DNA from 2 places in the Pseudomonas graminis genome. Region 1 is predicted to be linked to the other one. Evidence: predicted binding sites of a transcription regulator. Region 1 holds the regulator's gene; the other holds the start of a gene.

Region 1 (14,618 bases):
CACTTGCTGGTCTTCGAGATCCTCATCGAGAGCTTCACCACCTTGCCGGTGGGGCAGGGCATCAGTGCGACGGACATCTGGGTGCTGGTGATGCGTCTGGGCTGGGTGCTCGGCGCGGCACTGCTGTTGGTGCTGCCGGCCATCGCTGCGCTGCTGGTGGTGAACATCGCCATGGGCGTGATGACCCGCGCGGCACCGCAGCTGAACATCTTCTCGATCGGTTTTCCGCTGACGCTGGTGCTGGGCATGGTGATTCTGTGGATCACCCTCGGCGACATTCTCAACCAATATCAACCGCTGGCGGTCGACGCCTTGCAGTTGCTCAGAGACCTGGTCAAGGCGCGCTGACATGGCCGAAAGCGAGAGTGGTCAGGACAAGACAGAAGACCCCACGGACAAACGCAAACGCGACGCCAGGGAGAAGGGCGAGATTGCCCGCTCCAAGGAGCTCAACACGGTTGTCGTGATGATCGTGGGTGCTGCGGGATTGCTGGCGTTTGGCGGCTCCATGGCGGAAATGATGATGCAGTTGATGCGCGACAATTTCACCATCACCCGCGAGGCGATTCTCGACGAGCGCAGCATGGCGATCATGTTGATGGCGTCGGGCAAGGCGGCGTTGTTGTCGGTCCAGCCGATCCTGCTGGCGTTGACGGTCGCGGCGTTCGTCGGTCCCATCTCCCTCGGCGGCTGGTTGTTTGCCGCCGGCTCCCTGGCGCCCAAGTTCAGCCGCATGAACCCGGCTGCCGGCATCAAGCGGATGTTCTCGCCCAAGGCGCTGATTGAGCTGCTGAAGTCGTTTGCGAAGTTTCTGATTGTGCTGGCGGTGGCGCTGGTGGTGCTGATGAAGGATCAGGCCGACCTGGTTGCCATCTCTAAGGAGCCGCTGGAGATGGCGGTGGTGCACAGTTTGCAGTTGGTGGGCTGGAGCACGCTGTGGATGGCGATGGGCCTTTTGATCATCGCGGCAATCGATGTGCCGGTGCAGTTGTGGGAGTCTCACAAGAAGCTGCTGATGACCAAGCAGGAGGTGCGCGATGAGCACAAGGACAGTGAAGGGCGGCCGGAGGTCAAGCAGCGGATTCGTCAGTTGCAGCGGGATATGTCGCAGCGGCGGATGATGGCGGCGATTCCGGAGGCCGATGTGATTATCACGAACCCGACGCATTATGCGGTGGCGTTGAAGTATGACGCGGAGCGGGGCGGTGCGCCGATTCTGTTGGCCAAGGGCAGTGATTTCATGGCGTTGAAGATTCGGGAGATTGCGGCGCAGCATGAGATTCTGTTGTTGCAGTCGCCGGCGCTGGCGCGGTCGATTTATTACAGTACGGAGTTGGATCAGGAGATTCCGGCGGGGTTGTATCTGGCGGTGGCGCAGGTGTTGGCGTATGTGTATCAGATTCGGCAGTATCAGGCGGGGCGTGGCAAGCGGCCTGATCCGCTCAGGGATAATCTGCCGATTCCGCCGGATTTGAGGCGGGATTCGTAGGGCTTCTTCAGGATCTTCTAGATCAAAAGCGTCTGCCTGGGGGCAGACTGTTTCGCCTTCGGCGAGTTACTTGATAAAGCCCCAAGTAACCAAGGGCTTGTGCTCCTGGTTGGGCCCCTCCTGCGTCGGGGTTCCTTCACTCCGGTCTCGCTCCGTGGGCCCGCGCCGAACGGACATCCATGTCCTGACGGCGCTCTCGCCGCATCCATGCGGCTCGGCCCACTGCGCGAGACCTGCGTTCAGCCTGCACCCAAGTCGCGATTGGGGGTTACTCAACCTTTTGCGTACGAAGATCAAAAGCAGATCAAGTGCAAGATCAAGTGCAAGATCAAAGGCTTCCCGGCTAAAGCCAGTCCTACGGGTGCGCGCGGTCTGTTAGTGGGACCGGCTTTAGCCGGGAAGAGGCCTGTTCAAGCGCTGACGTTTTTTGCTCATGCCTGATCGTTCCCATGCTCCGCGTGGGCATGCATCCCATGACGCTCCGCGTCGTCTCGCACTTCACTTCGATTATTTTTTCAATCCGCTGCATCCAGTTCGTTCTCCCCTGGGTAGTACAGGTAGTAGCGATGGCTGCTGACCTGTTTATCTAATGGAGTGATGGCATGAACGCTAAAACATTACTGGGCTCGTTCGGTGTTTCGTTGGCAGCCACTTGCCTGTTGGTCACGGCGCCGGCGGCTTATGCGCAGATGGCGTTGCCTGATGCGGTGAAGGTGCCGGACGGTCACAAGATAGCAATGGAGGCAGTGGGCGTCGGCGAGATCACCTATGAGTGCCGCGACAAGCCAAACGCCGCCGGCCAGACCGAATGGACGTTCGTCGGCCCGAAAGCGGTGTTGAATGATCGCAGCGGCAAGCAGGTTGGCACGTACTTCGGGCCGCCGGCGACGTGGCAGGCTGCTGACGGTTCGAAGATCACCGGCACCCAGCTCGCTGTCGCGCCTGCCGGGACGGGCGATATTCCTTATCAGTTGGTCAAAGCCAACCCTGCGGAAGGCAAGGGCGCGATGAGCAATGTCAGTTACATCCAACGCGTGGCGACCAAAGGCGGCATAGCGCCAAAGATGGAGTGCTCGATGGCGACCAAGGGTAAGCAGGAAATTGTGAAATACCAGGCGGACTATATTTTCTGGGCCGCCAAGTAGACCAACGTCCCACGTCCTGCCGCGTCGCTGACGCACAAAGTCATCTACGCTGCACCGACGCAACCCCGGCCTTTGGGTCGGGGTATTTCTTTTCGTTGGCGGTTGAACATTTTGTCCTTACCTGAAGACTGTTTTGACTACGAAGCCTGTCTGGCCGCCTGTGCCAAGGGCGAGCGACGGGCCTTGCACGACCTCTACACCCAGGAAAGCGCACGCCTGCTCGGCGTCGCCAGGCGGATCTCCCGCAGTGACGCGCTGGCAGAGGACATCGTGCATGACGCCTTCATTAAAATCTGGACCCGCGCGGGTAGTTTCGACTCGGAGCGAGGCTCTGCCCGTGGCTGGATTTTCAGCGTGACACGGCACCTGGCGCTGAACTTCATGCGGGATAACGCGAACACCCTTCAGGTCAGCGAGCAGAGCGAAAACGCACTGCTGGCCGAGGCTGCACTGGTGTCCGCAACCCAAGCCGACACCTTCGAATACAGTGCCCGCTCGGGACGTATTTTCGGGTGCCTTGAACAGCTGGAACCGGCGCGGCGCAACTGCATTCTTCATGCGTACGTCGACGGCTACTCGCACTCGGAAATAGCGCAGAAAGTCGGCGCGCCGCTGGGCACCGTAAAGGCCTGGATCAGACGCAGTCTGGTGGCATTGCGGGAGTGCATGGGATGACAGGCTATCCGTCAAAAGACAGCGCCGACGAACTGGACGCACTGGCCAGCGAGTACGTGTTGGGCACACTGCCGGCCGAGCAACGCCTCGATGTCCAACACCGCCTCGGCACGGACGCCGCTTTGCGCGCAGCGGTGGACGCATGGGAAGGGCGCCTGTTGGCCTTGACCGAGCTCGCCAAACCGCAGACGCCAAGCCCGCAGCTGTGGGATCGCATTGCGCGCAGCGTCAGCAGCCATGACCGCCGATCTCCTGTACAGGCGCCGGCCGTGAAGTCGCGTTCATGGTGGGATCTGCTGCCGTTGTGGCGCGGGCTGGCCGGCGCAGGACTCGTCGCGACGCTGCTGCTGGGCTCGATGCTCCTGACCCGAACCGCCCCGGTGAACCCCACAACTTACCTCGTGGTACTGGTCGCCCCACAAAACCAGGCCCCCGGCTGGGTGATCCAGGCCAATAACCCGGAAGAAATCCAGCTGATACCCCTGGGCGCCACCCCAGTCCCCGCCGACAAAGCCCTCCAGTTCTGGACCAAGGCCGACGGCTGGCAGGGGCCCGTGTCCCTTGGCCTGGTCAAACCTGGCCAGACCCTCTCCATCCCCGTAAACCAACTGCCCCCGCTGCAACCCAACCAACTCTTCGAACTCACCCTCGAAAACCCCAACGGCTCTCCGACCGGCAAGCCCACCGGCCCGATTCAATTCATAGGGCGGGCTGTGAAAGTGATCTGAACCGGCTGGACGCGGAGCGTCGGGGGCGGCATTCCCACGCAGAGCGTGGGAACGATCTCAGGCCGGTGCGCGACGCCAGATTTGTGTTGTCGCACCTGACGCCTTCCCGGCTAAAGCCGGTCCCACTAAAACCAGCGCGTGCATTCAGTGAAATGGGTGGTGGTCACACAGGCCTCTTCCCGGCTGAAGCGGGTCCCACAAAAAGCAGCGCGTGCATTCAGTGAAATGGGTGCTGGTCACACTGGCCTCTTCCCGGCTAAAGCCGGTCCTACCAAGCGTAAGCGCGCTTTTGATCTTCATGCACAAAAGGTCCAGACACCACAAATCGCGACTTGGGTGCAGGCCGAACGCAGACGATGCGCAGTGGGCCGAGCCGCAGGGATGCGGCGAGAGCGCCGTCAGGACATGGATGTCCGTTCGGCGCGCGCCCACGGAGCGTCGTCGGAGTGAGGGAATCCCGACGGAGGATGGACCTAGCCAGGAGCAGGCACCCTTGGCTGCTCTTTAAAACCAAGAGGGGGGTGCTTTTCCAAGTAACTCGCCGAAGGCGAAACCGAGGCCGTTAGGCCGACGCTTGTGATTTTGGCGTACTCAGCCACGACCCAGATCTCAAATCTAAATACTGGCACTCTGATATTTTCAACCCACTCCCAAATGTTGGACCCCTTCTTGCAATAACCCCGATACAACGCTTCGGCGTCAAAAGATTGATTTAACGCGCAGGTGCCCATCGGTGGAACGCTCACAACTCATCTCCCACGCCAGAACCGGATTGATCGGCCTGGGCCGTGGACAACTTGGCGTCCCGCTACTGCTCCTCGTCATGCTCGCCATGATGATGCTGCCCATGCCGCCGTTTCTGCTGGACGTCTTCTTCACCTTCAACATCGCCCTGTCCATCGTCGTCCTGCTCGTCTGTATCTACGCCCTGCGGCCCCTCGACTTCTCCGTATTCCCGACCATCCTCCTCGTCGCCACCCTGCTGCGACTGGCCCTCAACGTCGCCTCCACTCGCGTCGTCATGCTCCACGGCCAGGACGGCCACGCCGCCGCCGGTAAAGTCATCCAGGCGTTCGGTGAAGTCGTCATTGGCGGCAACTACGTCGTCGGTATCGTCGTCTTCGCCATCCTCATGATCATCAACTTCGTCGTCGTCACCAAAGGTGCCGGCCGCATCTCCGAAGTGAGCGCACGCTTCACCCTCGACGCCATGCCCGGCAAACAGATGGCCATCGACGCCGACCTCAACGCCGGCCTCATCGACCAGCCCGAAGCCAAACGCCGTCGTCTCGAAGTTGCCCAAGAAGCCGAGTTCTACGGCTCCATGGACGGTGCCAGCAAATTCGTCCGCGGTGACGCCATCGCCGGCCTGCTGATCCTCTTCATCAACCTTATTGGCGGCATGCTGGTGGGCATCTTCCAGCACGGCATGAGCTTTGGCGACGCCGGCAAGGTCTACGCACTCCTGACCATCGGTGACGGTTTGGTGGCGCAGTTGCCTTCCCTGCTGCTGTCCACTGCAGCCGCGATCATGGTGACCCGTGCGTCCGGTTCGGAAGAAATGGGCAAACTGGTCGGCCGCCAGATGTTTGCCTCCCACAAGGCACTCGCTGTCTCCGCCGGGATCATGATCGTCATGGGCCTGGTTCCGGGTATGCCGCACTTCTCCTTCATCAGCCTCGGGCTGGTGGCCGCTGGCGGTGCTTACCTGCTGTGGAAGAAAGAGAACCAAGTCAAGCTCGCCGCGGTGCAAGAGGTCAAGCGTCAACAAGAGCTGCTGCCGTCGCCGACCCGGGCGCAGGAATCCAAGGAACTGGGCTGGGACGACGTCACCCCGATCGACATGATCGGTCTGGAAGTGGGCTACCGCCTGATTCCGCTGGTGGACCGCAATCAGGGTGGTCAGCTGCTGGCGCGGATCAAGGGCGTGCGCAAGAAGCTCTCCCAGGAGCTGGGTTTCCTCATGCCGACCGTGCACATCCGCGACAACCTCGACCTGGCGCCCAGCGCCTATCGCCTGACCCTCATGGGCGTGACCCTGGCCGAAGCCGAGATTTACCCCGACCGCGAACTGGCCATCAACCCCGGTCAGGTATTTGGCAGCCTCAACGGCATCACTGCCAAGGACCCGGCGTTTGGTCTGGAAGCCGTCTGGATTGAAATCAGCCAGCGCGCTCAGGCGCAGTCCCTCGGTTACACCGTGGTGGACGCCAGCACGGTGGTGGCAACCCACTTGAACCAGATTCTCTACAAGCACTCTCATGAATTGATTGGCCACGAGGAAGTCCAGCAATTGATGACCCTGCTGGCCAAGGGATCGCCAAAACTGGCGGAAGAACTGGTGCCGGGCGTGCTGTCCCTGTCGGCCCTGCTGAAGGTGCTCCAGGCGCTGCTCGCCGAACAGGTGCCGGTTCGCGACATCCGCTCCATCGCTGAAGCCATCGCCAACAACGCCGCGCGTAGTCAAGATACCGCCGCGCTGGTGGCTGCGGTACGGGTCGGATTGTCCCGCGCAATCGTCCAAAGCATTGTCGGCATTGAGCCGGAGCTGCCTGTCATCACGCTTGAGCCAAGGTTGGAACAGATCTTGCTAAATAGTCTGCAGAAGGCAGGTCAGGGTCAGGAAGAAGGCGTTCTCCTCGAACCGAGCATGGCTGAGAAACTTCAGCGCTCGTTGATCGAAGCGGCGCAGCGTCAGGAGATGCAGGGGCAGCCGGTTATTTTGTTGGTCGCAGGTCCGGTTCGCGCCATGTTGTCCCGCTTTGGACGGTTGGCTGTACCGAATATGCATGTTTTGGCTTACCAGGAAATTCCTGACAATAAGCAAGTCACCATCGTAGCGACTGTCGGGCCCAACGGCTGAGGTAGTGAGTCATGCAAGTTAAGCGTTTTTTCGCCGCCGATATGCGACAAGCCATGAAACTGGTTCGCGATGAGCTGGGCGCTGAAGCTGCCATCATCGGGAACCGGCGGATCGCCGGCGGCGTGGAACTGACCGCCGCTCTGGATTACAAGTTGTCTGCGTTGGCGCCGCGTGTGCCGAACATCGAACTCGAAGAAGAATTGCGCAAAACCCAGTCGCGCATCGTTACCGCTCAGGCTGAGCTGACCCACCGCAGCGAGCTGGACACTGTCGCCAACCGTCAGTTGTTCGCCGGCCTTGCGATGGATGACAGCAAGCAGATTGAACCGACGCTGGAAGAACCGTTTCGCCCGTCGATCCACGCTGCTGTGGCTGCCGAGCGTGCCGAGCGCAACGCCGAGCCGGCCGTGGGCGACCGCGCCTACGAAGCGATGCGCTCCGAATTGAACGGCCTGCGCGAATTGCTGGAAGTCCAGCTGGGCTCGCTGGCCTGGAACCAGCTGCAAGGCAGCCGTCCACAGCAGGCCAACCTGTGGCGCCGTCTGCAACGCGTCGGCCTCTCCGGCCCGCTGTCCCGCGATCTGCTGGCGATGGTGCCGGACTCGAACGATCAGGCCCACACCTGGCGCATGCTGCTGGCCCATCTGGCCCGCATGATTGCCACGCCCGATGTGGAGCCACTGGAAGAGGGCGGTGTGATTGCCATGGTCGGCCCTGCCGGCATGGGCAAAACCACCACGCTGGCTAAACTGGCAGCCCGATATGTGTTGAAATACGGCGCGCAAAATATCGCGCTGGTGAGCATGGACAGTTTCCGCATTGGCGCTCAGGAACAGCTGAAAACCCTGGGCCGGATCCTCAATGTACCGGTTACCCACGTCGACCCGGGCCAGTCCCTGGCTCAGGCGCTGGAGCCGCTGTTGCGCAAGCGCGTGGTCTTGATCGACACCGCCGGCCTGCAAGCCAGCGATCCGGCCCTGCGTCTGCAACTGGAAACCCTCGCCGGCCGTGGCATCAAGGCGCGCAACTACCTTGTGCTGGCGACAACCAGCCAGAAGCAGGTGCTGTCAGCGGCTTACCACAGTTATAAACGTTGCGGCCTGGCCGGGTGCATCCTGACCAAGCTCGACGAAACGGCCAACCTGGGCGAAGTGCTCAGCCTGGCCGTGACACACGAACTGCCTGTGGCCTATCTGACCGATGGCCCACGGATACCGGATGATCTGCATTTGCCGCGTCGGCACCAGTTGGTGAGCCGGGCTGTCAGTGTGCAGATGCAGGAGGAGCCAAGCGAGGAAGCGATGGCGGATATGTTTGCGGATCTTTATCACAGCACCGGCAAGCGCGCGGGCTAGGTGAAGAAAATGACAGTGGAATTTTCCTGCATCGATGGTCTGCCAGGCATTGTTCAGACACTGAACGTGCAGCCCGACATGTGGCTTAGGTCTAAGCAAGACAAGGTAAACAATTAACATGGGCAGCATGCATCCCGTACAGGTTATCGCGGTGACCGGTGGCAAAGGTGGCGTAGGCAAGACCAACGTTTCAGTGAATCTTTCACTGGCGCTGGCCGAGCTGGGACGTCGCGTCATGTTGCTGGACGCCGATCTGGGTCTGGCCAACGTCGACGTATTGTTGGGGCTGACCCCCAAACGCACCCTGGCTGACGTCATCGAAGGGCGGTGCGAGCTGCGCGATGTCCTGCTGCAGGGCCCGGGCGGCGTCCGCATCGTGCCGGCGGCGTCGGGCACCCAGAGCATGGTCCACCTGACCCCGGCGCAACATGCCGGGCTGATTCAGGCGTTCAGTGACATCGGCGACAACCTCGACGTGCTGGTCATCGATACCGCCGCCGGCATCGGCGAGTCGGTGGTGAGCTTCGTGCGCGCAGCCCAGGAAGTGCTGCTGGTGGTGTGCGACGAGCCCACGTCGATCACGGACGCCTACGCCCTGATCAAACTGCTCAACCGCGATTACGGCATGAACCGCTTCCGCGTCCTGGCCAACATGGCCCAGAGCCCGCAGGAAGGGCGCAACCTCTTCGCCAAGCTGACCAAGGTCACCGACCGCTTTCTCGACGTTGCCCTGCAGTATGTAGGCGCCGTGCCGTACGACGAATGCGTACGCAAGGCCGTGCAGAAACAGCGCGCCGTGTACGAAGCGTTTCCGCGTTCCAAATGTGCGCTGGCGTTCAAGGCCATCGCACAGAAAGTCGACACCTGGCCGCTGCCGGCGAACCCGCGCGGTCACCTGGAATTTTTCGTAGAACGCCTCGTGCATCAAACCAGCGCAGGGCCCGTCTCATGACAGCAAGTGGCTATCGCATGTACAGCAAATCGTCCAAAGACTCCCAGTATGAGCTGATCGAGCGTTATGCCCCGCTGGTCAAACGAATCGCCTACCACTTGCTGGCGCGTCTGCCGGCCAGCGTGCAGGTCGAGGATTTGATCCAGGCGGGCATGATTGGCTTGCTCGAGGTTTCGACCAAATACGACTCCACCAAAGGGGCCAGCTTCGAGACGTACGCGGGTATTCGTATCCGTGGCGCGATGCTCGACGAAGTGCGCAAGGGGGACTGGGCGCCGCGCTCGGTCCACCGCAATACGCGCATGGTCAGTGACGCGATTCGTGCAATCGAAGCAAAAACCGGCCGTGACGCTAAAGATCACGAGGTTGCTGCCGAACTTGAAATGAGTCTCGACGATTATTACGGGATTCTGAACGATACCCTGGGCAGCCGCCTGTTCAGTTTCGACGACCTGTTGCAGGACGGCGAACACGAAGGGCTGCACGAGGACGGCGCGAGCCAGTCCCTGGAACCGTCGCGGGATCTGGAAGACGAGCGCTTCCAGGCTGCGCTGGCCGAGGCCATTGCCAACTTGCCGGAACGTGAACGCCTGGTGTTGTCGCTGTACTACGACGAAGAGCTGAACCTCAAGGAAATCGGTGAGGTTCTGGGGGTCAGCGAGTCGCGGGTCAGCCAGCTGCACAGTCAATGCGCGGCGCGGTTGCGCGGTCGCCTTGGCGAGTGGCGCGCACGTTCCTGAATCAGGCGCGGGCCGCGAGGCCTGCGTGTTGCTTGTAAGACCGGCTGTGCAGGACGTGAGCGGAAGCAAAAGAGACACGGCAGGAGTCGGTCGAACCGGGTCGTGGATGATCCGGTTTCGCTGCGCTCGTCCCGGTCGATTCCACCCCTTTTCATGTTCGGCGCAGCCGGTATTGATTGAATGCGCGTTCAGGTGCTGAACGCGTTAAAGACTGCTTGGAGGTCGAATTGGACAAGAACATGAAAATCCTCATCGTTGATGACTTCTCAACGATGCGGCGGATCATAAAAAACCTGTTGCGTGACCTTGGGTTCACCAACACGGCCGAAGCAGATGACGGACTCACCGCATTGCCGATGCTGCAAAGCGGCGCCTTTGACTTCCTCGTCACTGACTGGAACATGCCGGGCATGTCCGGCATCGACCTGTTGCGGCAGGTGCGTGCCGACGAGCGTCTGCGCAGCCTGCCGGTGCTGATGGTCACTGCCGAAGCCAAGCGCGAGCAGATCATCGAAGCTGCTCAGGCCGGTGTGAACGGCTACGTGGTGAAGCCGTTCACCGCGCAAGTGCTCAAAGAGAAAATCGAAAAGATATTCGAGCGCGTCAATAGCTGATGTCCGCTGCGAGGGCGCTATGGATTCCAAAGATTCGACAATGGGTGACTTTGAGTCAACCCTGAAGAAACACGCACAAGAGCTGGTCGCGAGCCTTGAAAAAGGCAAGTTCGGCGACGCCGTGCAACTGATCCATGAGCTTAACCAGACCCGCGACCGTGGCCTGTATCAGGAAGTCGGCAAATTGACGCGCGAGCTGCACAGCGCGATCGTCAACTTCCAGATCGACCCGAACATGCCGCAGGCCGAGGAGGTCTCCCAGATCACCGACGCCACCGAGCGGCTGTCGTACGTGGTCAGGCTGACCGAAAACGCGGCCAACCGGACGATGGACCTGGTGGAGCTGAGCACGCCGTTGATGAGCGGGCTCAGTGCTGACGCCAAGTCGTTGAGCGAAGATTGGGGACGCTTCATGCGCCGCGAGATCAGCGCCGAAGAGTTTCGTGATCTGGCCCGCCGCGTCGATGTGTTCCTGACCCGCAGCGAGAAGGAGACCGCCGAGGTTTCCGCGCATCTGAACGACATTCTGCTGGCCCAGGATTATCAGGACCTCACCGGTCAGGTGATCAAGCGCGTGACCACGCTGGTCACCGAAGTCGAGCGCAACCTGCTCAAGCTGGTGCTCATGGCGAGCCAGGTGGACCGCTTCGCGGGCATCGAGCACGACCAGGAAGTGTTCCGTCAGCAAAAAGAACAAGAAAAACTTCACTCCAAGGGTGAAGGTCCGCAGATTCATGCCGATAAACGTGAAGACGTTGTATCCGGACAGGATGATGTTGACGATCTGCTATCCAGCCTCGGATTCTGATTCGGTCACTCTGTTTCGGACTTCAGGTTTTCTGTGAAAGTGGCTGCTGGACCCGCGCGCCAATGCTTCGACGAAAGCAATGCGCGCAGGCCGTCAGTGCAGCCTCCGGATCGGTTTGACGGTTAATTTTAGGAGCACCCCCCAATGAGCTTCGGCGCCGATGAAGAAATCCTTCAGGATTTTCTGGTAGAGGCCGGCGAGATTCTCGAGCTGTTGTCAGAGCAGTTGGTCGAGCTGGAAAGCCGGCCAGATGATGCGGACCTGCTCAATGCAATTTTTCGCGGTTTTCACACTGTAAAAGGGGGCGCCGGCTTCCTCCAGCTCAACGAGCTGGTTGAATGCTGTCACATCGCCGAGAACGTGTTCGACATCCTGCGCAAGGGTGAACGTCGCGTTGACTCGGAGCTCATGGACGTGGTGCTCGAAGCACTCGACACCGTCAACAGCATGTTCGGTCAGGTGCGCGAGCGTTCCGCCGTCACCCCGGCCACACCTGAACTGCTGGCCGCGCTGGCACGCCTGGCGGAGCCGGCCTCAGCCGAAGAAATCGCTGCAGCACCGGTGGTTGAAGAACCGGTCGCTGAAGCGCCGTCCGAAGACATCACCGATTTCGAGTTCGAACAGCTTCTGGATTCGCTGAATGCCGTCAAGGCTCAGGCGGCAGGGGCGCCTGCGCCGGCTGCACCTGCACCAGCGGCTCCCGTTGCAGCAGCACCTGCGGCACCGGCTGCCGCGCCAGCCGGTAATGCGGCCAGCGATGAAATCACCGACGCCGAATTCGAATCGCTCCTCGATCAGCTGCATGGCAAAGGCCAGTTCGCCGTCGATGCCGTGCAACCGCCGGCCGCTGTAGCGCCGTCTGCCGCACCGGCCAGTGACGAAATCACTGACGATGAATTCGAGTCGCTGCTGGATCAGTTGCACGGCAAGGGTTCGTTCTCGCCGGATGCCGTGGGTGCAGCTGCTCCCGCTGCGCCTGCTGCCGCTGCACCTGCAACACCGGTTGCGCCAGCTGCAGCGTCGAAAGCCGCAGCATCGGACGAAATCACCGACAACGAATTCGAAGACCTGCTGGATCAGTTGCACGGCAAAGGCAAGTTTGAACCTGCCGTCGCTGCCGCAGCACCCGCTGCTGCACCGGCCACCAAGCCAGACCCCGCTGCCAAAGCTGAACCGGCGAAACCGACGCCTGCTGCCGCCGCTCCGGCGAAAGCGGCTCCTGCCGCTGCGCCTGCCCCGGCTCGCGCTGCCGCTCCCGCGCCCAGCGAAAAACCGCCGTCTGAAGCGGAAACCACCGTGCGCGTCGACACCGCGCGGCTGGACGAAATCATGAACATGGTCGGCGAACTGGTGCTGGTGCGTAACCGCCTCGTGCGTCTGGGCGCCAATAGCGCTGACGAAGCCATGTCCAAGGCCGTGTCCAACCTGGACGTGGTCACCGCTGACTTGCAGACCGCGGTCATGAAGACCCGCATGCAGCCGATCAAGAAAGTGTTCGGCCGCTTCCCGCGACTGGTCCGCGATCTGGCACGTCAGTTGAAGAAAGAAATCAGCCTTGAACTGGTGGGTGAAGAAACCGACCTGGACAAGAACCTCGTCGAGGCTCTGGCCGACCCGTTGGTCCACTTGGTGCGCAACGCTGTCGATCACGGTATCGAGTCGCCGGAAGAGCGGGAAGCATCGGGCAAGCCCCGTAACGGTCGTGTGATTCTGTCGGCCGAACAGGAAGGCGATCACATCCTGTTGTCGATTTCCGATGACGGCAAAGGCATGGACCCTGCGGTCCTGCGTGCCATCGCCGTGAAGCGCGGCGTGATGGACAAGGACGCCGCGGATCGCCTCAGCGACACCGATTGCTACAACCTGATCTTCGCGCCGGGCTTCTCGACCAAAACTGAAATTTCCGATGTGTCCGGGCGTGGCGTGGGCATGGACGTGGTGAAAACCAAGATTGCCCAGCTCAACGGTTCGATCAACATCCATTCGACCAAGGGCCTGGGCTCAAAGATCATCATCAAGGTGCCGCTGACCCTGGCGATCATGCCGACGCTGATGGTCATGCTCGGCAATCAGGCTTTTGCCTTCCCGCTGGTCAACGTCAACGAGATCTTCCATCTGGACCTGTCGACCACCAACGTCGTCGATGGTCAGGAAGTGGTGATCGTCCGCGACAAGGCCCTGCCGCTGTTTTACCTCAAGCGCTGGCTGGTCAGTTCGGCGGCCCACGAGGAGCAACGTGAAGGCCACGTGGTGATCTTGTCGGTCGGCACCCAACGCATCGGCTTTGTGGTCGATCAGTTGGTCGGCCAGGAAGAAGTGGTGATCAAGCCGCTGGGCAAAATGCTGCAAGGCACGCCGGGCATGTCGGGCGCTACCATCACCGGTGACGGCCGCATCGCCCTGATTCTCGATGTGCCAAGCATGCTCAAGCGCTACGCGGCACGCCGGATCGGTTAAGCAGGACTGGCTTGAGTAGGGCGGCTTGCGATGTCTGTAAGGGCCTTGCGATGTTCTGTAGGACCGGCTTCAGCCGGGAAGAGGCCGGTGTGGACACCGTGAATTTTGCGGCGTGACATCCGACGCCTTCCCGCGTAGGACCGGCTTTAGCCGGGAAAGGGCCGGTTTGGACACCATGAATTTTGCGGTGTGGCAACTGACGCGTTCCCAGTAGGACCGGCTTCAGCCGGGAAGAGGCCGGTGGGGACACCCGAAGTTGTGCGGAGTGACATCCGACGCCTTCCCGGCTGAAGCCGGTCCCACAGGTCTAGTTCCTGCAGGTCCTGTTTCAAGCGCGAAAAACGGTCTCACTGGCCTGTCTCGTCTCGCCAATGTGACCCAAGCTACGTGATTCAGGGCGCGCCGACCTTCAGGGTGACGCGCGCTCTTTGGAGTGTTTATGGCAGTCAAGGTTCTCGTCGTGGACGATTCGGGTTTTTTCCGACGTCGTGTCTCGGAAATTCTCTCTTCGGATCCCACGATCCAGGTGGTCGGTACTGCCACCAATGGCAAGGAAGCCATTGAACAAGCCCTGGCCCTCAAGCCCGACGTGATCACCATGGACTACGAAATGCCGATGATGGATGGCATTACCGCGGTCCGTCACATCATGCAGCGCTGCCCGACCCCGGTATTGATGTTTTCCTCCCTGACCCACGAAGGCGCCCGAGTGACCCTCGATGCGCTGGACGCTGGCGCGGTGGATTTCCTGCCGAAAAACTTCGAAGACATCTCGCGCAACCCCGAGAAGGT
Region 2 (14,618 bases), 2.0 Mb from region 1:
CTACCTCAACCGCGAAGGCCTTTGCGATCACGATCCGGCCAATGGCCTGTCACCGCCCAAGGGCGAGCGTCGCCTGCCGAAAACGCTTGATGCCGACCGAGCCCTGCAACTGCTTGAAGGCGGCGTCGAAGACGATTTCCTGGCCCGGCGCGATCAGGCCATCCTCGAGCTTTTCTATTCGTCAGGCCTGCGCCTGTCCGAATTGACCGGACTGAACTGTGCAGACCTGGATCTGGCGGACGGTCTCGTGCAGGTCCTCGGAAAAGGCAGTAAAACCCGCGTTTTACCGGTCGGCAGAAAAGCCCGGGAAGCGCTGGAGGAATGGCTCAAGCAGCGGGCGCTGGCCAATCCACAGGACGATGCTGTATTCGTCAGCCAGCAGGGCCGGCGCCTCGGGCCGCGATCGATCCAGCTGCGGGTCAAGGCCGCTGGCGAACGCGAGTTGGGCCAGAATCTGCACCCCCACATGCTTCGCCATTCATTCGCCAGTCACTTGCTGGAGTCGTCCCAGGACCTGCGCGCCGTGCAGGAGCTGCTGGGTCACGCCGATATCGCCACCACTCAGATCTACACCCACTTGGATTTCCAGCATCTGGCCACGGTGTACGACAGCGCCCATCCACGGGCCAAGCGCAAAGGTAACGCCGACAATGAGCATTAAGCTGATCACCTTCGATCTGGACGATACGCTGTGGGAAACCGCACCGGCGATTGTCAGTGCGGAAGCCAAGCTGCGTGAGTGGCTGGCTGCCAACGCGCCAAAACTAGGGCCGGTTCCGGTCGAGCATCTGTGGGAAATCCGCTCGCGACTCATCGAAGAGGATCCGACCTTCAAGCACCGGATCAGTGCGTTGCGCCGTACGGTGCTGTTTCACGCTCTGGAGGACGCTGGCTACGGCCAGGCTGAAGCCCACGAGCTGGCGGACCAGAGCTTTGAAGTATTCCTTCAAGGGCGGCACCAGTTGGACATCTTCCCTGAAGTGGTGCCGACACTGGAAATCCTGACCAAGTCTTACACGCTGGGTGTCGTGACCAACGGCAATGCCGACGTCCGCCGCCTGGGCCTGGCCGATTACTTCGCCTTCGCGCTCTGTGCCGAGGACCTGGGCATCGGCAAACCAGACCCTGCACCTTTCGTTGAAGCGCTGAAACGCGGCAATGCCGATGCCAGCCACGCCGTGCATGTCGGCGATCACCCGGGTGATGACATCGCCGGTGCTCAACAAGCCGGCATGCGGGCGATCTGGTACAACCCCGGCGGCAAAGCCTGGGAGGCTGAAAGAGCGCCGGATGCCGAGATCAGCAGCCTGACGCAATTGCCCGAGGTGCTGGCGCGCTGGGGTTGATCCGTGTCTCCCCCGGTATGAATGCCGGCTTTTGCGCCGGCAACCCGGATCGCAGGCAATAAAAAACCCGCAGCGACAGCGGGTTTTTCATCAAGCGCACAACCGGCCCTTAGATAGGACGGCTGCCGTACTTGTTATCAGGCTTCTTGGGCGGATCGGCGACCACATTGGCCTCCACTTCCACGACCTTGCCACCGCGAGCGAGGAATTCTTCCATCGCGCGAGCCAGAGCATCACGCTCTTTGTTCTTGGCTTCCACGCTCGGCAATTCGTCTACCGAGACGGCGGCCTTGGCCTTGCCCTTGGCCGGAGTCGCAGAGACTTCAGCGCTGTCGTCGACCTCCACTACATCTTCATCGGAAGCCGCAGCGAGCCCCTCGCCGCCCTCCTCGTCTTCCAGCTCGTCTTCCAGACCTTCTTCGATGTCGTCGTCGCTCATGTTCTACCTCATGACTTGCGCAAGCAGATTAGTTATAGCCCAGCCGGGCTTGATTTCTTGGACAGCCGGAAAAAATTCAACTACCGCATACTCTCAGCGGTCGTGTCCCTCACCTTGAAGCGTGGCGAGGACTCTACGGGCTCCGCCTGCATCGCGGTGCTCGCCCAGATAAATACCTTGCCATGTGCCCAACGCCAGCCGTCCATTTGTAACCGGCAATGTCAGCTGGCAGCCAAGCAGACTGGCTTTGAAGTGCGCAGGCAGATCGTCGGGTCCTTCGTCGTCATGCTCGTAACCGTCGCGCCCCTGAGGCACCAGACGGTTGAAGAAACGCTCGAAATCGCGACGTACCGCCGGGTCGGCGTTCTCGTTGACGGTCAACGAGGCCGAGGTGTGTTGCAGCCAGACATGCAGCAGGCCAATGCGGCATTCGCGTAATTCGCGAAGGCCCGCAACGATCTCGTCAGTCACCAGATGGAAACCACGAGGCCTTGCCCGCAGCGTGATCAAGGTCTGTTGCCACATACCGTTCTCCGCCCTTCGGCGCGCATTCTAACGCGCTGGAAAAAAAAACAAAGTGCGTAATGAGCGACGATTTTTACGGGCGCAGAACAAGGGCATTTATGCCCTCTCAAGCGTCCGGAATCGCCAGGTTTGGCCGAACATTGCAGCGGATGTCCCTGCCTGGAACACCCGCCCCCTGTGCGGACATCCCTATCGACAAACCCCAGGCAAAAAAATGCCCGGAGACCCGGGCATTTTTTCATGCGTGGATTACAAGTTGTAGCCACGTTCGTTGTGTTGCGCCAGGTCCAGGCCGACCGCTTCTTCTTCTTCGGTGACACGCAGGCCCATGACCATGTCGAGCACCTTGAGGATGATGAAGGTCACGATCGCGGTGTAGATGACCGTGAAGCCGACGCCTTTGCACTGAATCCAGACTTGTGCCGCGATGTCGGTCACAGTGCCGAAGCCGCCCAGCGAAGGGGCTGCAAACACGCCGGTCAGGATCGCGCCAAGGATACCGCCGATACCGTGAACGCCGAACGCATCCAGGGAGTCGTCGTAGCCCAGTTTGCGTTTCAGGCTGGTGGCGCAGAAGAAGCAGACCACGCCTGCCGCCAGACCGATGATCAGGCCGCCCATTGGGCCGACAGTACCGGCAGCCGGAGTCACAGCAACCAGACCGGCAACCACACCCGAGGCAATGCCCAGCGCGCTTGGCTTACCGTGGGTCAGCCATTCGGCGAACATCCAGCCCAGCGCTGCAGCAGCAGTGGCGATCTGGGTGACCAGCATGGCCATACCGGCGGTGCCGTTGGCCGCAGCTGCGGAACCTGCGTTGAAGCCGAACCAGCCCACCCAGAGCATGGCCGCACCTACCAGGGTGTAACCCAGATTGTGCGGGGCCATCGGAGTGGTCGGGAAACCTTTACGCTTGCCGAGTACCAGGCACGCTACCAAGCCAGCCACACCGGCGTTGATATGAACAACGGTGCCGCCCGCGAAGTCGAGAACGCCCCAGTCCCACAACAGACCGCCGACGCCGCTCCAGACCATGTGCGCAATCGGCGCGTAAACCAGAGTGAACCAGATCGCCATGAAGATCAGCATCGCGGAGAACTTCATACGTTCTGCGAAGGCGCCGACGATCAGGGCCGGGGTGATGATGGCGAAAGTCATCTGGAAGGTCACGAAAACGGCTTCCGGGAACAGTGCCGCAGGGCCAGTGATGCTTGCCGGGGTGATGCCTGCCAGGAACGCCTTCGACAGACCGCCGACGAAGGAGTTGAAGTTGACGACGTTGGCTTCCATCCCGGTGGTGTCGAAGGCCATGCTGTAGCCGTAGACGACCCACAGAATGCTGATCAGGCCGGTAATGGCGAAGCACTGCATCATCACGGAAAGAATGTTTTTCGAGCGGACCATGCCGCCGTAGAACAGCGCCAGACCGGGGATGGTCATGAACAACACCAGCGCGGTGGAAGTCAGCATCCAGGCGGTATCGCCGGAATTGAGTACAGGGGCTGCCACTTCGTCTGCCGCCATGGCCAAGCCAGGGGTTACGAGGGACAACAGGGCTCCTAGCCCTGCGAATTGACGCAGAGTCATATTGTTTTCTCCTGGGGCGTTGGGGTTTGGCGGCTTAGATTGCGTCGGTATCGGTTTCGCCGGTACGGATGCGGATGGCCTGTTCCAGATTGACCACGAAGATCTTGCCGTCACCGATCTTGCCGGTGTTGGCCGCTTTGGTTATCGCTTCGATAACGCGGTCCAGATCCTTGTCGTCGATCGCAACATCGATCTTCACCTTGGGGAGGAAGTCGACTACATACTCCGCACCGCGATACAGCTCGGTGTGGCCTTTCTGACGTCCGAAGCCTTTGACTTCAGTAACCGTGATGCCCTGCACGCCGATTTCGGACAGCGACTCGCGTACGTCGTCCAGCTTGAACGGCTTGATGATGGCAGTGACTAGCTTCATGAAACTTTCTCCCGAATTGGTGGACTTGCCCCAGGAAAACAAACCCGACTCAAGTCTAAGCGCAGTGTCTGGCTTTGTAACGCGTCGTGTCCGCAAGAGACCTGACCAACTCCAGAAAACCGCTTCTGACGAAACATTCCCCGCTCCGCCTGCCGCACTGCATTCGTCACAGCGACTGCATCAGTGCATGGGTTACAAGCCACTAAGCAGAAAGCTTGCCATCTCATCGATCAGCGTGAATTTCGGCACTTGGCCCGTTAATTCACGCTTCAGCGTAGTCGTCGATTGCCATCGCCGCACAACAACGGTGCGCGTGTGCCCGAGGCGATGCGCGAAAAGCGTGCAGAGCGTTGCGCGTGGCGGACGGTCGAAAGCTGCGTGCTACACTCGCGCCCTCTGATTCTGGAGTTTCATCATGCTCGCCCCTAAAGCCTTTCTCGACGCCCTGAGCGGCCACGCGTCCCGCCTGTTCAACGGCGAAACCCCGGTTCCCCGCAGCGAATTCGAAACCCAGTTCAAGGCGCTGCTGCAGAGCGGTTTTAGCAAGCTGGATTTGGTCAGCCGGGAAGAATTCGACAGCCAGATGATCGTCCTCGCCCGTACCCGCGCCCGTCTTGAGGCACTGGAAGCGAAGATGGCAGAGATGGAAGCGCAGTTGGCGACGCAGCCGAAAGCGCCAGGGGCCGAGCCACAAGGTTAAGCGTTTAACCCTGCGGGTGCTCAGGCGCAGTGCGCAATGCGCTGAACCTGGGCTTTGATGGCCTCCAACGTGGCCATCGACCTATCCTCCTGTGCCCCTGCCCATCGATACACACCCCGAAAAACATGCCTCCGCCCACGCGCCAGGGCAATGACTATCCTTCAGCTCGCCGCAGGAAGCGGTGCTGCCTTCAAGGAAAGACATGTCCCTCGCGATCGTTCTGAGCCGTGCCCAGGTTGGCGTTGAAGCGCCTGCCGTGACCGTCGAAACCCATCTCGCCAACGGGCTGCCCAGCCTGACGCTGGTGGGTCTGCCGGAGGGCGCGGTCAAGGAGAGTAAGGACCGGGTGCGCAGCGCAATCCTCAACTGTCGGCTGGAATTCCCGGCGCGGCGGATCACCCTGAATCTCGCCCCTGCCGATTTGCCCAAGGACGGCGGGCGCTTCGATGTCGCCATCGCACTTGGCTTGCTCGCCGCCAGTGCGCAGGTGCCGACGCTTGCGTTGGAGGGCATCGAATGTCTGGGGGAACTGGCGTTGTCGGGTGCGATTCGGCCCGTGCAGGGCGTGCTCCCGGCGGCGCTTGCTGCGCGGGAAGCAGGGCATACGCTGATCGTGCCGGCAGTGAATGCCGAGGAAGCGTGTCTGGCGTCAGGCTTGAAAGTAATCGCGGTCAGTCATCTGCTGGAGCTGGTGTCACACTTGAATGGGGACACGGTTATCCCGCCCTATAAATCCAACGGCCTGATTCTGCAGACGCAGCCTTATCCCGACTTGAGTGAGGTGCAAGGCCAGACCGCTGCCAAACGCGCGTTGCTGGTGGCCGCGGCCGGCGCGCATAACCTGCTTTTCAGCGGTCCCCCCGGCACCGGCAAAACGCTGCTCGCCAGCCGTTTGCCAGGGCTGTTGCCGCCGCTGGATGAACTCGAAGCGCTGGAGGTGGCGGCGATTCAGTCGGTCGCCAGTCATGCGCCGCTGACCAGTTGGCCCCAGCGCCCTTTTCGGCAACCCCATCACTCTGCATCGGGTCCTGCGTTGGTCGGGGGTGGCAGTCGCCCGCAACCTGGCGAGATCACCCTGGCGCACCACGGTGTGCTGTTTCTGGACGAACTTCCGGAATTTGATCGGCGGGTGCTGGAGGTGCTGCGCGAACCCCTTGAATCCGGCCACATCGTCATTTCCCGCGCGCGGGATCGGGTGCGCTTTCCGGCGCGCTTTCAACTGGTCGCCGCGATGAACCCCTGCCCGTGTGGTTATCACGGCGAGCCGACCGGGCGCTGCCGCTGCTCAACCGATCAGATTCAGCGCTATCGCAACAAGCTGTCCGGACCGCTGCTCGACCGGATCGACCTGCATCTGACGGTCGCTCGGGAAACGACCTCCTTGGCCGCCACTGCAGACAGCAAGGGTGAAAGCGCCAGCGCAGCGGAAGTGGTCTCCGAAGCCCGACAACGCCAACAACGGCGCCAGGGCTGTGCCAACGCCTTTCTTGACCTGCCTGCGCTGCGTCAACACTGCGCGTTGCTGCCGGAAGACGAAGCCTGGCTCGAGAATGCGTGTGAACGCCTGAACCTGTCCCTGCGCGCTGCCCACCGCCTGCTGAAAGTGGCGCGCACGCTCGCTGATCTGGAGAAGGTGGACGCCATCGCCCGATGCCACATCGCCGAGGCGCTGCAGTATCGGCCTTCGACGAATTAAAACCGACTACCTATGCCACGGCGGGAGATACCCTGTCGTTCAGCACCGCGCTGTCGCGCAGCATGTACAACACGTGCGGGAGTGAGCTTGCTCACGAAGGCGGCATCTCAACCGCTGATTATTTAGCAGATGTTCTTGCCTCTTCGCGAGCAAGCTCACTCCCACAACGCGTGTATCGCCAGATCCATCTGCGGTGTTGCTTGATGAGAGTGAGTTTGCTCACTCCAACACTGCTCCGCTCTGGCGATTCTGAAACGCTCCAGCCTCACCGAAACCGATCCACTTCCTTCTGCAAGTCAGCTGCCACCGCGTTCAGCTCTTGAGCCGTGATCGCCAGGTTGGACACGACTTCGCGTTGCTCGCTGTTCGCCAGGGCGATGCTTTGCAGGTTGGCGCTGAGCAGCGTTGCCGTGTTGCTCTGCTCCTGGGTCGCGGTGGTGATGGAAGTGAATTGCTCACCAGCCGATCGGCTTTGTTCGTCGATCTGGGCCAGGGCTGCGGCGACTTTGGCGTTGCGCGACAGGCCTTCCTGCATCAGCGCGTTGCCTTGCTGCATGGTGTTGATCGCATTGCTGGTCTCTTGCTGGATGCTGCTGATCATGCCGGAGATTTCGTCGGTGGCTTGGCGCGTACGAGATGCCAGGCTGCGGACTTCATCCGCTACCACCGCAAAACCACGGCCTTGCTCACCAGCGCGTGCTGCCTCAATGGCGGCATTGAGGGCCAGAAGGTTGGTCTGCTCGGCAATCGACGTGATGACGCTGACAATCCCGCCAATCTCCTGCGAGCGCTGGCCCAAGGTATCGATCACCGTCGCGGTGCTGCTCAGCGAGCCTGCAATTTGCTCCAGCGAGGCCGATGCCTCCTCCATGGACGTACGACCGATACGCGTCTGCTGGGCATTGCCCTGGGCCATGCGCTCGGTGGTGCCCATGTTGTCGGCGATGGTCAGGGCCGTGGCGCTGAACTCCTCCACCGCGCCGGCCATACTGGTGATTTCGCCGGATTGCTGCTCCATCCCTTCATAAGCACCGCCCGACAGACCGGACAACGCGTTGGCACGACTGCTGACTTCCAGCGCTGCTGTGCGGATGTGGGACACCATGGTTTCCAGCGCCTGACCCATCTTGTTGAAGCTACCCGCCAGCTGACCAATTTCGTCATGGCTGGAAACGTTCAGACGCGCGCTCAAATCACCGGCACCCAGGGCTTCGGCCTGACTCACCAACGCCGACAGCGGCCGCAGCTTGCTGCGCAGCAGCCAGATTGCGGCAGCGACAGCGATCAGCATCGCCAGCAGGCTGCCGATGGCCAGTTGCGTGCCGACGCTCCAGGTCACTGCGCTGATTTCATCCTTGGGCATCGTCGCCAGAACCGTCCACGGGCCGCCGGCAAACTTCTCGCCGACGGTGTAGAAGTCTTCACCGGCGTCCTGCCAGAACCGCCCAACGCCTGGCGTCTTGGCGAACTCGGCCAGGGTGGTGCTTGCCTGATCCAGATCCTTCACGCCCGCTGGTGCCACCAGCCATTTGCTCTGCTCGTCGAGTAGAGCCAGCGAGCCGGTGGAGCCGATGCGGAAGTTTTTCAGGTTGTCGAACTGCGCTTTCTGCGCGTCGGTGTAGTCGAAACCGACAAACAGCACGGCGATGACCTTACCGCTGGCGTCACGCACCGGGCTGTATTGAGTCATGTACAAGCGATCGAACAACAGCGCGCGACCGACGTATCCCTGGCCGGCGAGCAGCTTGTCGTAGGCGGGATGTTTGTGATCCAGCGAGGTACCGAGGGCGCGTGAGCCGTCCTGCTTGCTCAGGGATGTGCTGACGCGCACGAAGTCGTCGCCGCTGCGCACAAAGACCGTCGCCACGCCGGCCGTCATTTTCTTGAAATCATCGACTTCCGTGAAGTCGTTGTTCAATGCCGTACCGTTCAGCAGCAGCGCAGGAGTCTGCACGCCCGCAACCGCGATCTGTTGATCGGCCTGGACGCTCAAACCGCCCGAAAAGCGCTTTTCGAACAGGCCGCTTAAACGCTGGGTGCTGTCACGCAGCGTGCTGTGGAACGTGTTCAACTGGTCGGCCAGCAACCGGGCTTCGCTGCTCATGTGCTCTTCGCGAATGACCAGGTTAGCCGAGTCCAGAGAGCGCAAGGCGAATAGCGTACTGCCGCTGATGACGACGGCCAGAATAACGGCCAGGGCGATGCCGAGTTGCGAGGCAATTCGGGCGCGAGGCTGAGACATTGGAGCTCCTTGCCGAACGACTGGACCGTCCTGATCTCAGGAACACCATTCGGACGAATCTAATAGAGGGGATCGATGAACCGATTGAGGTGAACCGGCTCTGCATTACACCTTCGGCCGACAAAAGAAATACTTGAGTCCAACCCCCTTTATGGACGGAATTATTTCCTTTTCTGACAGTCTCGGCGCCCTTTTTCAATAAGCCTGCGCTCTGCGGCTTACTCCAGAATCGTCACGTCCGGCAGCTCCATCGCCTGCACTTCACCCTGCAAAAAGTCACTGAGCCGGCGCATACGCTCACCGCCCGGTCGAGTCTTGGGCCATACCAGGTAATAGTTCTCGCCGCTGACCACCGCCGTACGCCAGGGCAGGCTGAGTCTTCCCTGAGCAACGTCCTCCGCCACCATCAGCAGATCGCCCATGGAAACGCCGTAACCCCGGGCCGCCGCGATCATGCCCAACTCAAGCGTGTCGAATACCTGCCCGCCCTTGAGCGAGACCCGGTCAGACAAGTCCATGCGCTCCAGCCATCGGCGCCAGTCGCGACGGTCAGGCGTGGGGTGCAGCAGTTCGGCGCCGGCCAGTCGCTCGGCATCCCACGGCGCGTCATCCAGCAGGGTCGGCGCGCCCACGGGAATCAGCCATTCCGGGAATAGATACGTCGCCTCCCATTCCGGCGGGAAATGCCCATGGCTGAGCAACACCGCGCAATCGAACGGCTCCTGGGTGAAGTCGACGCTGTCGATGTCCATCCAGGCGCTGGTCAGTTGCACTTCGTTACCCACTTGCAAGTGGCGAAAACGACTCAGCCGCGCCAGCAGCCAGCGCATAGTCAGGGTCGAAGGAGCCTTCATGCGCAAAATGCCCTCCTCCGCCATCAGCGCGCTGCACGCTCGCTCCAGGGCAGAAAATCCTTCACGTACGCCCGGGAGCAATTCCCGTGCGGCCTCGGTGAGCTGCAGGTTGCGACCATTGCGGCGAAACAGACGGCAGGCAAAATGCTCTTCCAGCGTGCGGATATGCCGACTGACCGCACTCTGGGTGATCGACAGCTCTTCAGCGGCGCGCGTGAACGAGCTGTGTCGCGCAGCGGCTTCAAATGCGCGCAGGGCATACAGAGGCGGAAGAGTGCGAGACATCAGCGGGGATTCCTGAGGCGGCCGGACGACTCCGGTCACTCTACTGCAAAAATGGCAGGATGAGTTTTACTCATGCGAGTGATCTTATTTATCCCTTTGTGCATCCCTGGCTGAATCCCCACAATGACCGGCCTGCCAACACCCGCAACCCGAGCGCAAAGACCATGCACCAGCACGCCTTCAAAGAACTGTGGATCATCCTGCGTCTGGCCGGGCCGCTGATTGCTTCGCAGATGGCGCACATGCTGATGGTATTCACCGACACCGTGATGATGGGCAAGTTGGGCCCGGAATCCCTCGCCGGTGGCGGGCTGGGCGCGGCGAGCTACAACTTCGTGTCGTTCTTCTGCGTCGGTGTCATGGCAGCGGTCGGTACACTGGTCGCGATCCGCAAGGGCGCGAATGATCACGCCGGCGTCACCCGCCTGACCCAGGCCGGTTTGTGGCTGGCGTGGGGCATGGCGTTGATTGCTGCGCTGATCCTGTGGAACCTTGAGCCGATCCTGCTGCACTTCGGTCAGGACGAGGCTAACGTACACATGGCCAGTGAGTTCCTGATCACGCTGCCATTGGCGCTGCCTGGCCTGCTGAGCTTCATGGCCCTGCGCGGTTTCACCAGCGCACTGGGGCGTGCCACCCCGGTAATGGTGATCAGTCTGGTGGGCGTGGCCCTGAACTTCGGGCTCAATTATGCGTTCATCCACGGGCTGTTCGGCCTGCCGCACTGGGGCCTGATGGGCATTGGCCTGGTCACCGCTATTGTCACCAACGCCATGGCCTTGGCGCTTGCGCTGCACATTCGTTATCACAGCGCCTACGCGGCGTATCCCCTTCACAAAGAACTGATGAAACTTTCACGCAGCTGCCTGAAAGAGCTGTGGCGTCTGGGCCTGCCCATCGGCGGTACGTATGCGGTGGAAGTCGGCCTGTTTACCTTTGCGGCGTTCTGCATGGGCGCCATGGGCAGTACCCAGATGGCCGCGCACCAGATCGCCCTGCAATCGGTATCGATGGCGTTCATGGTCCCGGTCGGGATTTCCTACGCGGTGACCATGCGCATCGGTTTGCACTACGGCGCAGGGAATCTGTTGCTGGCGCGCACCGCCGGACGCATGGGGATTGGTTTCGGCGGGCTGCTGATGCTGTCGTTCGGCATTCTGTTCTGGGTTGCACCCCACGCCGTCATCGGTTTGTTCGTGGACGTCAACGATCCGAAATACCAGGGTGTGGTCGAGCTGGCGGTGAAGCTGCTGGCGATCGCAGCATGGTTCGAGATTCTCGACGGCACGCAGACCATTGCCATGGGTGCGATCCGGGGGTTCAAGGACGCCAAGACCACATTCCTGATCGGACTGGCGAGCTACTGGGTGGTCGGCGCGCCGTTGGCGTGGGGCCTCGGGTTTCTGGCGAACCAGGGCGCGGTGGGCGTGTGGTGGGGATTGGCGATCGGCCTGCTCTGCTCAGCGGTCGCACTGACCTGGGCATTCGAGCGCAAGACCGCGCGGCTGCTGCGCAAAGAGGCGACCGGCGTTGTGGTGATGGGATAGGCCTCTGCGGGTATTCACAATCCGGGGCGGTCACAAACCCAACTGTAGGAGCAATCGGAGGTTACGACGGTCGCGAAGGCGGTGGGTCTGTGACATCCATGTCGGCTGACCCCATGCATTCGCGAGCAAGCTCACTCCTACAGAATCACTCCGAGGTGTGTTCAAAGAACGAGCCGCCGCTCACTGGCTCTGCAGCGCAATCCCTTTGCTCTGATCCATCGCCAGATACTCCATCAGCTCCGGCAATGCCAGCGGGTGGCTGATCAAAAAGCCCTGAGCCTGATCGCAATTGAAGCTGCGCAGCAATGCCAGTTGCTCAGGAGTTTCGACACCTTCGGCCACCACTTCGAGGCTGAGGTTGTGGGCCAGGTTGATCATCGCGTGGACCAGCTTGCGGTTTTCCTCACGCTGCTCCATTTCGCCAACGAAGCTCTTGTCGATCTTCAGCAGCGTGATCGGCAGGCTGTTGAGGTGAACGAAGGATGAAAACCCGGTGCCGAAATCGTCCAGCGAGAAGCGCACACCCAGGCGTCCCAGCGCGTCCATGGTCTGTTTGACCAAGTCACTGCGGCGCATGACGGCTGTTTCGGTCAGTTCAAATTCCAGCCATTGCGCGTCAATGCCGCGGTCGGCGATCAAGCGGCTGAGCGTCGCAAGCAGCTGGTTGTCCTGAAACTGGCGGAACGACAGGTTGATCGCCATGTGCAGCGGCGGCACGCCTTTTTCGCGCAGGGCCTGCATGTCGCGCAGGGCACGGGCGATGACCCAATAGCCCAGCGGCACGATTAGCCCGCTTTGCTCGGCCAGCGGCACGAACTCGCTCGGCGGTAGCAAACCGCGTTCGGCGTGGCGCCATCGCACCAGTGCCTCCAGTCCCAGGATGTGCCCGGTATTCAGGCACAGGCGTGGCTGGTAATGCAGCTCTAGCTCATCGCGACGCAAGGCCCGTCGCAGCTCACTTTCCAGATCGGCGAGACTGCGGGCATTGCGGTTGATGCGTTCGTTGAAGACATGAAAGGTGCAGCCCTGAGTGCCCTTGGCCTGCTGCATGGCGATGTGCGCGTGCCACATCAACGGATCGGCGCCGCCGTTAAGGCGCGCATAAGCGATGCCAAGGCTGCAGCCGATCAACAGGCTTTCGCCGTCGACCCAATACGGTTCGGACAAGGCTTCGGTAATGCGCTCGGCGATGGACTCCGCCCGTTCTGGAGCGCGTCGTGTGTCGATCAGCAGAGCGAATTCATCGCTGCCCAGTCGCGCCAGTTGATCGCATGCCTCCAGCTGGCTCTTCAGCCGGGCGACCACTTGCAGGATCAGCCGATCCCCCGCCTGATGGCCCAGCGCGTCATTGGCTCGGCGAAAGTTGTCCAGGTCCAGATGCCCCAGCGCCAGACCTCGGCCGTCGAACTCGGCGAGCCGGGCAGCCAACAGCGTCTGGAAGCCCTGTCGGTTGGCGATGCCGGTGAGGGGATCTTGCTCGGCGAGGCGATTGAGTGTGGTTTCCAGCACGCCCCGTTCGCGCACATGACGCAGACAGCGGCGCAAGGCCTGCGGAGTGAGCGCGTCGCGCACCAGCCAGTCGCTGACACCGACGGGCTCTTCCTCCGGCTCTGTGTCAAAAAGCAATACGGTGGGCCAGTTGCATTGGCCGGCCGCGGGCTGAAGGGCTTCAGTAGTGAAAAGGATTCCGGGGATTGCGAGGTCTGCTTGATGGCCAACAGCGCCCCAGCTCGACGCGCAGTCAAGGACAGCGGCGTCTCCGAGCGGCGCCAGGCACTCGCGCAACGATGCCGGCCATTCGGGCGAGTCCGCCAAAAGCAGCAAACGCAAGGGTTCGACAGGCGTAGACAAGCTAACTCCCCACACAAACGTAAAGACCTTGGCGCACCCTCGAATGAGGGTCGTCAAACGCGAGAATCATCCGCAATACGCAAATGTAACAAAACGGCGAAATATAGATAGCGCGGCGCATCATAGGGTCGGACGGTGGCTGCACAATCCGCTGACCCTGTTAAAATGCCCGCCCTTTTCCAGGCAGCCCCATTTTTCCCCATGTCCCGACTCAATCCCCGGCAACAGGAAGCCGTGAACTACGTCGGCGGCCCTCTTTTGGTGCTCGCCGGCGCTGGCTCCGGCAAGACCAGCGTGATCACACGCAAGATTGCCCACCTCATCCAGAACTGCGGCATCCGAGCCCAGTACATCGTCGCCATGACCTTTACCAACAAGGCAGCGCGGGAGATGAAAGAGCGTGTCGGAACCCTCTTGCGCGCTGGCGAAGGACGCGGCCTGACCGTTTCGACGTTTCACAACCTGGGCCTGAACATCATCCGCAAGGAACACGCCCGTCTGGGCTACAAGCCCGGGTTCTCGATCTTCGACGAGACCGACGTCAAGGCGCTGATGACCGACATCATGCAGAAGGAGTACTCGGGCGACGACGGCGTCGACGAGATCAAGAACATGATCGGCGCCTGGAAAAACGAACTGATCCTGCCGCCCGAGGCCCTTGCCAATTCGCGCAACCCCAAGGAGCAGACCGCCGCCATCGTCTACAGCCACTACCAGCGCACGCTCAAGGCGTACAACGCGGTGGATTTCGACGACCTGATTCTGCTGCCGGTGAAGCTGTTCGAAGAGCACGCCGACATTCTGGAAAAGTGGCAGCACAAAGTGCGCTACCTGCTCGTCGACGAATACCAGGACACCAACGCCAGCCAGTACCTGCTGGTCAAAATGCTCATCGGCACGCGCTGCCAGTTCACCGTTGTGGGTGACGACGACCAGTCGATCTACGCCTGGCGTGGCGCGCGGCCGGAAAACCTGATGCTGCTCAAGGACGATTACCCGTCGTTGAAAGTGGTGATGCTGGAGCAGAACTACCGCTCCACCAGCCGTATTCTGCGCTGCGCCAACGTGCTCATCGCCAACAACCCCCACGCGTTCGAGAAACAACTCTGGAGCGAGATGGGCCACGGCGACGAAATCCGCGTGATTCGCTGCAAGAACGAAGACGCCGAAGCC

Evidence for each region. Region 1 encodes FliA, which starts transcription of late flagellar genes. Its sites were predicted from a motif close to CTAAAGTTTNNNNNNNNNNNGCCGNTAA; they were not measured.
Region 2: the regulator FliA is predicted to act here: its motif matches at 9,019-9,046, upstream of FX982_RS08190 (methyl-accepting chemotaxis protein).

Annotation. Positions count from the first base shown of each region.
Region 1 covers NZ_CP053746.1:5,364,432-5,379,049, reverse strand. Annotated here, with positions in the region: gene fliR (flagellar biosynthetic protein FliR) at 1-348, shown strand, start outside; gene flhB (flagellar biosynthesis protein FlhB) at 350-1,489, shown strand; gene FX982_RS23860 (DUF3455 domain-containing protein) at 2,092-2,634, shown strand; gene FX982_RS23855 (sigma-70 family RNA polymerase sigma factor) at 2,746-3,309, shown strand; gene FX982_RS23850 (anti-sigma factor) at 3,306-4,037, shown strand; gene flhA (flagellar biosynthesis protein FlhA) at 4,771-6,900, shown strand; gene flhF (flagellar biosynthesis protein FlhF) at 6,912-8,255, shown strand; gene fleN (flagellar synthesis regulator FleN) at 8,374-9,207, shown strand; gene fliA (RNA polymerase sigma factor FliA) at 9,204-9,947, shown strand; gene FX982_RS23825 (chemotaxis response regulator CheY) at 10,187-10,561, shown strand; gene FX982_RS23820 (protein phosphatase CheZ) at 10,581-11,369, shown strand; gene FX982_RS23815 (chemotaxis protein CheA) at 11,514-13,826, shown strand; gene FX982_RS23810 (protein-glutamate methylesterase/protein-glutamine glutaminase) at 14,266-14,618, shown strand, end outside.
Region 2 covers NZ_CP053746.1:1,797,164-1,811,781, reverse strand. Annotated here, with positions in the region: gene xerC (tyrosine recombinase XerC) at 1-661, shown strand, start outside; gene FX982_RS08225 (HAD family hydrolase) at 651-1,346, shown strand; gene FX982_RS08220 (hypothetical protein) at 1,456-1,785, opposite strand; gene FX982_RS08215 (secondary thiamine-phosphate synthase enzyme YjbQ) at 1,879-2,310, opposite strand; gene FX982_RS08210 (ammonium transporter) at 2,560-3,897, opposite strand; gene glnK (P-II family nitrogen regulator) at 3,932-4,270, opposite strand; gene FX982_RS08200 (accessory factor UbiK family protein) at 4,686-4,970, shown strand; gene FX982_RS08195 (YifB family Mg chelatase-like AAA ATPase) at 5,173-6,666, shown strand; gene FX982_RS08190 (methyl-accepting chemotaxis protein) at 6,932-8,908, opposite strand; gene FX982_RS08185 (LysR substrate-binding domain-containing protein) at 9,127-10,047, opposite strand; gene FX982_RS08180 (NorM family multidrug efflux MATE transporter) at 10,212-11,594, shown strand; gene FX982_RS08175 (putative bifunctional diguanylate cyclase/phosphodiesterase) at 11,775-13,445, opposite strand; gene rep (DNA helicase Rep) at 13,647-14,618, shown strand, end outside.